Nisaea sediminum: one gene and its partner. The protein of the gene in region 2 binds, or shares a complex with, the protein of the main gene of each other region. Links are inferred from orthologs where the notes say so. Each region holds a gene or a part of one and is shown on either strand. Other genes may lie near its edges. The genes, in order: rpsG and tig.

The links.
Region 1: the proteins of tig (region 2) and rpsG are in contact, whole or in part, in a crystal structure (PDB 3GTY), measured with the Thermotoga maritima proteins. The link is inferred for Nisaea sediminum from one-to-one orthologs. Residues at the interface, in WP_004081061.1 of Thermotoga maritima: Glu122, Val124, Val129, Leu130, Tyr133, Glu188, Gly259, Ile262, Tyr263, Glu266, Ser270, Glu273, Gln274, Glu277, Arg308, Gln311, Ile312, Ser315, Tyr316, Glu325, Arg329, Arg336, Leu363, Phe366, Trp367, Arg373, Leu377, Arg381, Leu384, Glu387; in WP_004081843.1 of Thermotoga maritima: Lys34, Lys52, Lys55, Glu59, Arg62, Gln63, Glu66, Asn67, Lys69, Val71, Arg95, Ala109, Lys110, Lys111, Gly112, Arg113, Pro114, Glu117, Glu121, Ile124, Ala125, Tyr127, Asn128, Asn129, Thr130, Gly131, Lys135, Asp139, Arg142, Met143.

Annotation. Positions count from the first base shown.
Region 1 is NZ_JACZCQ010000018.1:12,085-15,980, reverse strand. Bases 1,144-3,896 are described here. They hold rpsG (30S ribosomal protein S7), read right to left. Parts: upstream 2,879-3,896; coding sequence 2,408-2,878; downstream 1,144-2,407. Other genes in these bases: rpoC (DNA-directed RNA polymerase subunit beta'), read right to left, coding at 3,722-3,896; rpsL (30S ribosomal protein S12), read right to left, coding at 2,891-3,262; fusA (elongation factor G), read right to left, coding at 1,144-2,384. Outside these bases: more of fusA, read right to left, coding at 309-1,143.
Region 2 is NZ_JACZCQ010000001.1:700,644-703,466, reverse strand. It holds tig (trigger factor), read right to left. Parts: upstream 2,257-2,823; coding sequence 745-2,256; downstream 1-744. Other genes in the region: IG122_RS03310 (malonyl-CoA decarboxylase), read right to left, coding at 2,489-2,823; clpP (ATP-dependent Clp endopeptidase proteolytic subunit ClpP), read right to left, coding at 24-665. UniProt on the Bacillus subtilis protein: Involved in protein export. Acts as a chaperone by maintaining the newly synthesized protein in an open conformation. Functions as a peptidyl-prolyl cis-trans isomerase.

The DNA of each region.
Region 1 (3,896 bases), on a different replicon or contig from region 2:
ACCCGGGCAGTCGACGTGCGCGTAGTGACGGTTCGCCGTCTCGTACTCGACGTGCGCCGTCGAAATCGTGATGCCGCGCGCACGCTCTTCCGGCGCCTTGTCGATCTGGTCGTACGCCGTAAACGACGCACCACCCGTCTCAGCCAGCACCTTCGTGATCGCGGCCGTCAGCGACGTCTTGCCGTGGTCGACGTGGCCGATCGTGCCAATGTTGCAGTGCGGCTTATTCCGCTGAAACTTTTCCTTCGCCATGGTCCTAGGCTCCGTACCTTTGGTTCTTCGTTTTCGTTACCGACACTAGCGGAGCATCAGGCCAGGTTCGCGCGGACTTCGTCCGCAACCGCCTGGGGCACCTGCTCATAGTGGTCGAACTGCATGGTGTACTGTGCACGTCCCTGGCTCATGGAGCGCAGGGTATTGACATAGCCGAACATGTTGGCCAGCGGCACCATGGCTTCAATGACGCGGGCATTGCCGCGCTGATCCATGCCACCCACCTGGCCACGGCGGCTGTTCAAGTCGCCGATGATGTCGCCCATGTAATCTTCCGGGGTCACGACCTCGACCTTCATGATCGGCTCGAGGAGCTTCGGACCCGCCTTCTGCATGCCTTCCTTGAAGGCCGCACGCGCCGCGATTTCGAACGCCAGCACGCTGGAGTCGACATCGTGGAAGGCGCCGTCGATCAGCTCGACCTTGAAGTCGATCACCGGGAAGCCGGCGAGCACGCCGGTATCCTTCGAGCTTTCCAGACCCTTCTGGACGCCCGGGATGTATTCCTTCGGGATCGCGCCGCCGACGATCTTGTTGTCGAACACGAAGCCTTCGCCGACCTCGGACGGACCGAACACCAGCTTCACCCGGGCGAACTGACCGGAACCGCCGGTCTGCTTCTTGTGGGTGTAGTCGATCTCGGCGGTCTTCGTGATCGTTTCGCGATAGGCAACCTGCGGGGCGCCGACATTCGCGTCGACCTTGAATTCGCGCTTCATGCGGTCGACCAGGATCTCGAGATGGAGTTCGCCCATGCCCTTGATCACGGTCTGGCCGCTCTCGTGGTCGACGGAAACCCGGAAGGACGGGTCTTCGGCCGCGAGGCGCTGCAGGGCGTTGGACATCTTTTCCTGGTCGCCCTTGGTCTTCGGCTCGACGGCGACCTCGATGACCGGATCCGGGAACTCCATGCGCTCCAGGATGACCTGCTTGGTCGGGTCGGTCAGGGTGTCACCGGTCGTGGTGTTCTTCAGGCCCGCGATGGCGACGATGTCACCGGCGCGCGCTTCCTTGATGTCTTCGCGGCTGTTGGAATGCATCAGCAGCATGCGGCCGACGCGCTCGCGATTGTCCTTGACGGTGTTCATGACCGAGCTGCCGGTCTCGAGAACGCCGGAATAGACGCGCACGAAGGTCAGGGAGCCGACGAACGGGTCGTTCATGATCTTGAACGCCAGCGCGGAGAACGGCTCGGTATCGTCCGGGTTGCGCTTGATCGGGGTCTCGCCGTCCATGGCGACACCGTTGACCGCGCCAACGTCGAGCGGGCTCGGCAGGAAGTCGACAACCGCGTCGAGAAGCGGCTGGACGCCCTTGTTCTTGAAGGCGGAGCCACAGAGAACCGGGACGAACTTGCCCGTGACGGTACCCTTGCGGATGCAGGCCTTGAGGACTTCGATGCTCGGCTCGTTGCCTTCAAGATAGGCTTCCATCGCATCGTCGTCCATTTCGACGGCGGTCTCGATGAGCGTGGAGCGGTACTCCTCGGCCTTGTCCTTCAGGTTATCCGGAATGTCGACAATCTCGAACTGCGCACCGAGGGACTCGTCGAGCCATCGGATCGCCTTCATCTGCAGGATATCGACGACACCGGCGAAATCGGACTCGGCACCGAGCGGCATCTGCATGACCAGCGGGTTCGCACCCAGGCGATCGACGATCATGTCAACGCAGCGATAGAAGTCCGCACCGATGCGGTCCATCTTGTTGACGAAGCAGATCCGCGGGACGCGGTACTTGTCGGCCTGACGCCAGACGGTCTCGGACTGCGGCTCGACACCAGCGACCGAGTCGAACACGGCAACGGCACCGTCGAGCACACGGAGGGAACGCTCCACCTCAATGGTGAAGTCGACGTGGCCCGGGGTGTCGATGATGTTGATCCGGTGATCCTGCCAGAAACAGGTCGTCGCGGCCGAGGTGATGGTGATCCCCCGCTCCTGCTCCTGCTCCATCCAGTCCATGGTCGCGGCGCCGTCATGCACCTCACCGATCTTGTAAGACCGGCCGGTGTAATACAGCACGCGTTCCGTGGTCGTGGTCTTACCGGCATCGATGTGAGCCATGATGCCGATATTGCGATAGCGCTCGAGCGGATGAGTCCTAGCCATGGCGTCCGTCCAAAATCCCTGGGTTACCAGCGGTAGTGCGAGAAAGCTTTGTTGGCGTCGGCCATGCGGTGCGTGTCTTCACGCTTCTTCACAGCAGCGCCACGATTGTTGACCGCGTCCATCAGCTCGCCGGAGAGACGGTCCACCATCGTGTTTTCGGAGCGCTTGCGCGCCGCATCGATGGTCCAGCGGATGGCCAGCGCCTGCGCACGGTCGGAGCGAACCTCGACCGGCACCTGGTAGGTCGCACCACCAACCCGGCGGGAGCGGACTTCCACATGCGGCTTCACGTTGGCGAGCGCTTCGTGGAACACGGCAACCGGCTGCTGGCCGGTCCGCGCCTCGATCTTGTCGAAGGCACCGTAGACGATGCTTTCGGCAACCGAGCGCTTGCCGTCAAACATGAGGCAGCTCATGAACTTCGAAACGACCTCGTCGCCGAATTTGGCGTCGGGCAGAACTTCACGTTTCTCTGCGCGATGGCGTCGGGACATCCAAGTCTCTCCTTACTTCGGACGCTTCGCGCCGTACTTCGAACGGCGCTGACGGCGGTCCTTGACACCCTGGGTGTCCAGCGTGCCGCGGATAATGTGATAACGAACGCCCGGAAGGTCCTTCACACGACCGCCGCGGATCATCACGACGGAGTGTTCCTGAAGGTTGTGGCCTTCACCCGGAATGTAGCTCGTCACTTCGAAGCCGTTGGTCAGGCGAACACGTGCGACTTTACGCAGCGCGGAGTTCGGCTTTTTCGGCGTCGTGGTGTACACGCGCGTGCACACGCCACGCTTTTGCGGGCAGGCTTCCAGCGCGGGCACTTTATTGCGAACGACAGGCGCCTTACGGCCCTGCCGAATCAGCTGGTTGATCGTCGGCATTCAGTCGATCCCTCTCGACTACAAAACACATTGCGCAAACAACGATCAGCCCCAGGGCCCTGCCCTAGCGGCCTACCGTCGTCTCTGCTTCGGGGTTCGCATGCGAACCTATTTAAGTTCCAGCATTTCGCCGAGGCTGCGTCTGACCTGTCGCGCCGTTTCCGACAACGGTGTCACCACCAGCCCTGCAAAGGCTGGCGGATACTATTTATCTGCCCCCTGCGGGTCAAGAACAGTTTTCGGCTTTTTTCCGCATAGCGCCTATCTGTGCAATGCAGGGCGCGCAGCCACTAAATCAGCGGTCCGTGGACATCTCTTCGAACAGAAAGCGCCAAGAGAGCGCAACTTTATGACTCGCCCTTTCCGCGTCCTTCCGGCGGGAAAGAGAAACGGCGCCCGGACTCGCATCCGGACGCCGCTCTTCGTTCGGGACTCGAACGATGTTTCTGTCGACTCGCCTTATTCGGCGGCCGGCACCTGTTCGCCTTCCTCGGCGAGCGCCGGCGCTTCTTCCTGCGCCGGAGCCAGGGCGCGGTCGCGATCGGCGGCAAGCCGCTTCAGGCGATTCATCACGCTGCCGGTACCGGCCGGGATCAGGCGGCCGACGATGACGTTTTCCTTCAGGCCCTCGAGC
Region 2 (2,823 bases):
GACCGATCCACACTCCAGAATGCTTAGCTCTTGCCGGACTCGTCTTTGCTGTCGACCGGCCGCTTGTAGACGACTTCGTCGATCAGGCCGAACTTCTTGGCATCTTCCGGCACCATGAAATTGTCGCGTTCCATCGCGGTTTCAATCTCATCCAACTTGCGGCCGGTATGCTTCACGTAGATTTCGTTCAGGCGCGCACGGGTCGCCAGGATTTCGCGGGCGTGAATCTCGATATCCGTCGCCTGTCCCTGGAAACCGCCGGACGGCTGGTGAATCATCACTTTCGCGTGCGGCAGGCAATAGCGTTTGCCCTTTGCGCCGGCGGTAAGCAGCAGCGAGCCCATCGACGCGGCCTGTCCGATACACACGGTGGAGACATCCGGGCGGATGTATTCCATCGTGTCGTACATCGCGAGACCGGACGAAACGACTCCGCCCGGAGAGTTGATGTACATCGAGATGTCCTTGGTCGGATTCTCGGCTTCGAGGAACAGCAACTGCGCGCAGACGACGCTGGAGATCGCGTCGTTGATCGGGCCGACCACAAAGATGATCCGCTCCTTCAGCAGGCGGGAGTAGATATCATAGGCCCGCTCCCCGCGGTTGGTCTGCTCGACCACCATGGGGACCAAGGAGTTCATATAGATCTCTGCGGGATCATGCATTTCAGTCGGCCTTCTTGGGTTACGTCGCGTTCAGGTCAGTGAAGATCATATGGGGCTTTTCGCCCCATACAACACCCCCTTATGCGTCGTCGGAGTCCTTCTTCGCGGCGGTCTTCTTCGCGGGAGCCTTTTTTGCCGGCGCTTTCTTCTTCTCGGCAGGCTTCTTGGCAGCCGCTTTCTTGGCCGGCTTCTTCTCCGCGCTCTCGTCCTCTTCCTCTTCCTTGAAGAGGTCTTCCGCGCTCACCGTCTTGTCGGTGACCTTGGCCATCTCGACGATGAAGTCGACGATCTTGTCCTCAAGCAGCGGCGCGCGGATGTTGGCCTGGGCCTGCGCGTTCTGCTGGTAGAACTGCACCACCTGCTGTTCCTGCCCCGGGTATTTCGTGGCTTCCTGATAGATCGCCCGCGCCACTTCCTCGTCGGTGATGGCAATGTTGTTCAAGCGGCCGACTTCCTGCAGCAGCAGACCGAGACGGACCCGGCGCTCGGCGATGCCGCGATATTCGGCCTTCTCCTCGTCGCTCAGCCCTTCATCGACCGCATGCTCGTGGTGGTGATGATCATGGTCGTGATCATGGTCATGGTCATGGTCATGGTCGTGGTCGTGATCATGGTCGTGATCGTGCGCCTGCGGCTTCACCGCGTTGCAGATCGCCTGGTATTCGGCATCGACCATGCCTTCCGGCACGCCGAAATCATGGCTGCTCTCGAGGGCGTCGAGCAGCGTCCGCTTCAACTTCGCGCGCGCGGCACCGGCGTATTCCTGCGACAGCTGGCCCTTGATCGCTTCCTTGAGCGTGTCGAGATCGTCCATGCCGAACAGCTTCGCGAACTCGTCGTCGATCACCGGGTCGGTGGTCTCGCGGATCTCGGTGACCTCGGTCTCGAACACCGCGTCCTTGCCGGCGAGCGTTTCCTGGCCGTAATTCTCCGGGAAGGTCACTTTCACGTCGACCTTGTCGCCCGCATTCACGCCGACGAGCTGGTCCTCGAAGCCCGGAATGAAGCTGCCGGAGCCGAGTTCCAGATGATGCCCTTCGGCCGCTCCGCCGTCGAACGCGACGCCGTCGACGGTGCCCTTGAAGTTGATGACGACGATATCGCCTTCCTTGGACTTCCGCTTGCGCGTCAGCGGCTCGGAGGTCTTGTGCTGCGAGGCCAGCTTGCCGATCGCCTCGTCGAGCTCCTTGTCGCTCGGCTCGGCAGTCAGCCGTTCGATCTCAAGGGTCGAGAAATCGACCGGGGTGATCTCCGGCATGATGTCGACGCTGAGATTGAACTCCAGATCGCCACCTTCCTCGAAAGAGGTGATTTCGATCTGCGGTTGCGTGGCGGCGCGCAGCTCACGCTCTTCCAGAGTCTTCTGGGAGGTCTCGTTGACCGTTTTTTCCAGGACTTCGCCCATCACGGACGGGCCATAACGCTTCTTGAGAAGCGCGACCGGCACCTTGCCCGGACGGAAGCCCGGCATGCGGATGGTCGGGGCGAGCTGCGTCAGGCGCGCATCGACCTCGCCATTGATCGTCTCGGCGGGAATCACGACCTTGAATTCGCGCTTCAGGCCTTCGGAGGAAGTTTCGGTAACCTGCATTGGTTTTGCTCAATCTGCTTCGTCTGCGTACGCCCACGATCTCGCGCCATTGCCAGCCCGGTGGTGCGGGTGAAGGGACTTGAACCCCCACGGCTTTCGCCACCAGAACCTAAATCTGGCGTGTCTACCAATTCCACCACACCCGCGGACCGCTGACGTCCATATAGGCGCCATGTCGTATTGGACCGGCATGGCTATCCGAACCGGGGGAGCGCGTCAACACTTATGGGTTTCAGTCGCGAACGAGCGGTTTCACCGACGAAGAAACAGCGATTTTCCCGGATGCGGAATAGGCCCCGCTGTTGGTCTCTATATCGGACAGGCGGTAGAGATAATTGATCATCATCCCGTGGGCCTGCGCGAGCCCCTTCTTCGAGGTGTCGCCGAGCCAGTTCAGACGCTCCATGCGAGCCCCGTTCGAGAGATGGAAATGGGCCACCGGGTCCTTCGCCTTGCCGTCCGGACGGCGATCGCCATAGAGATACCGCGCCGCCAGCCTGGTAACGGGCCCCTTCAGCGCCGCCGCCAGATGCTCGTCCTCGAACCATTTCGTCCGGCCGAGTGCTT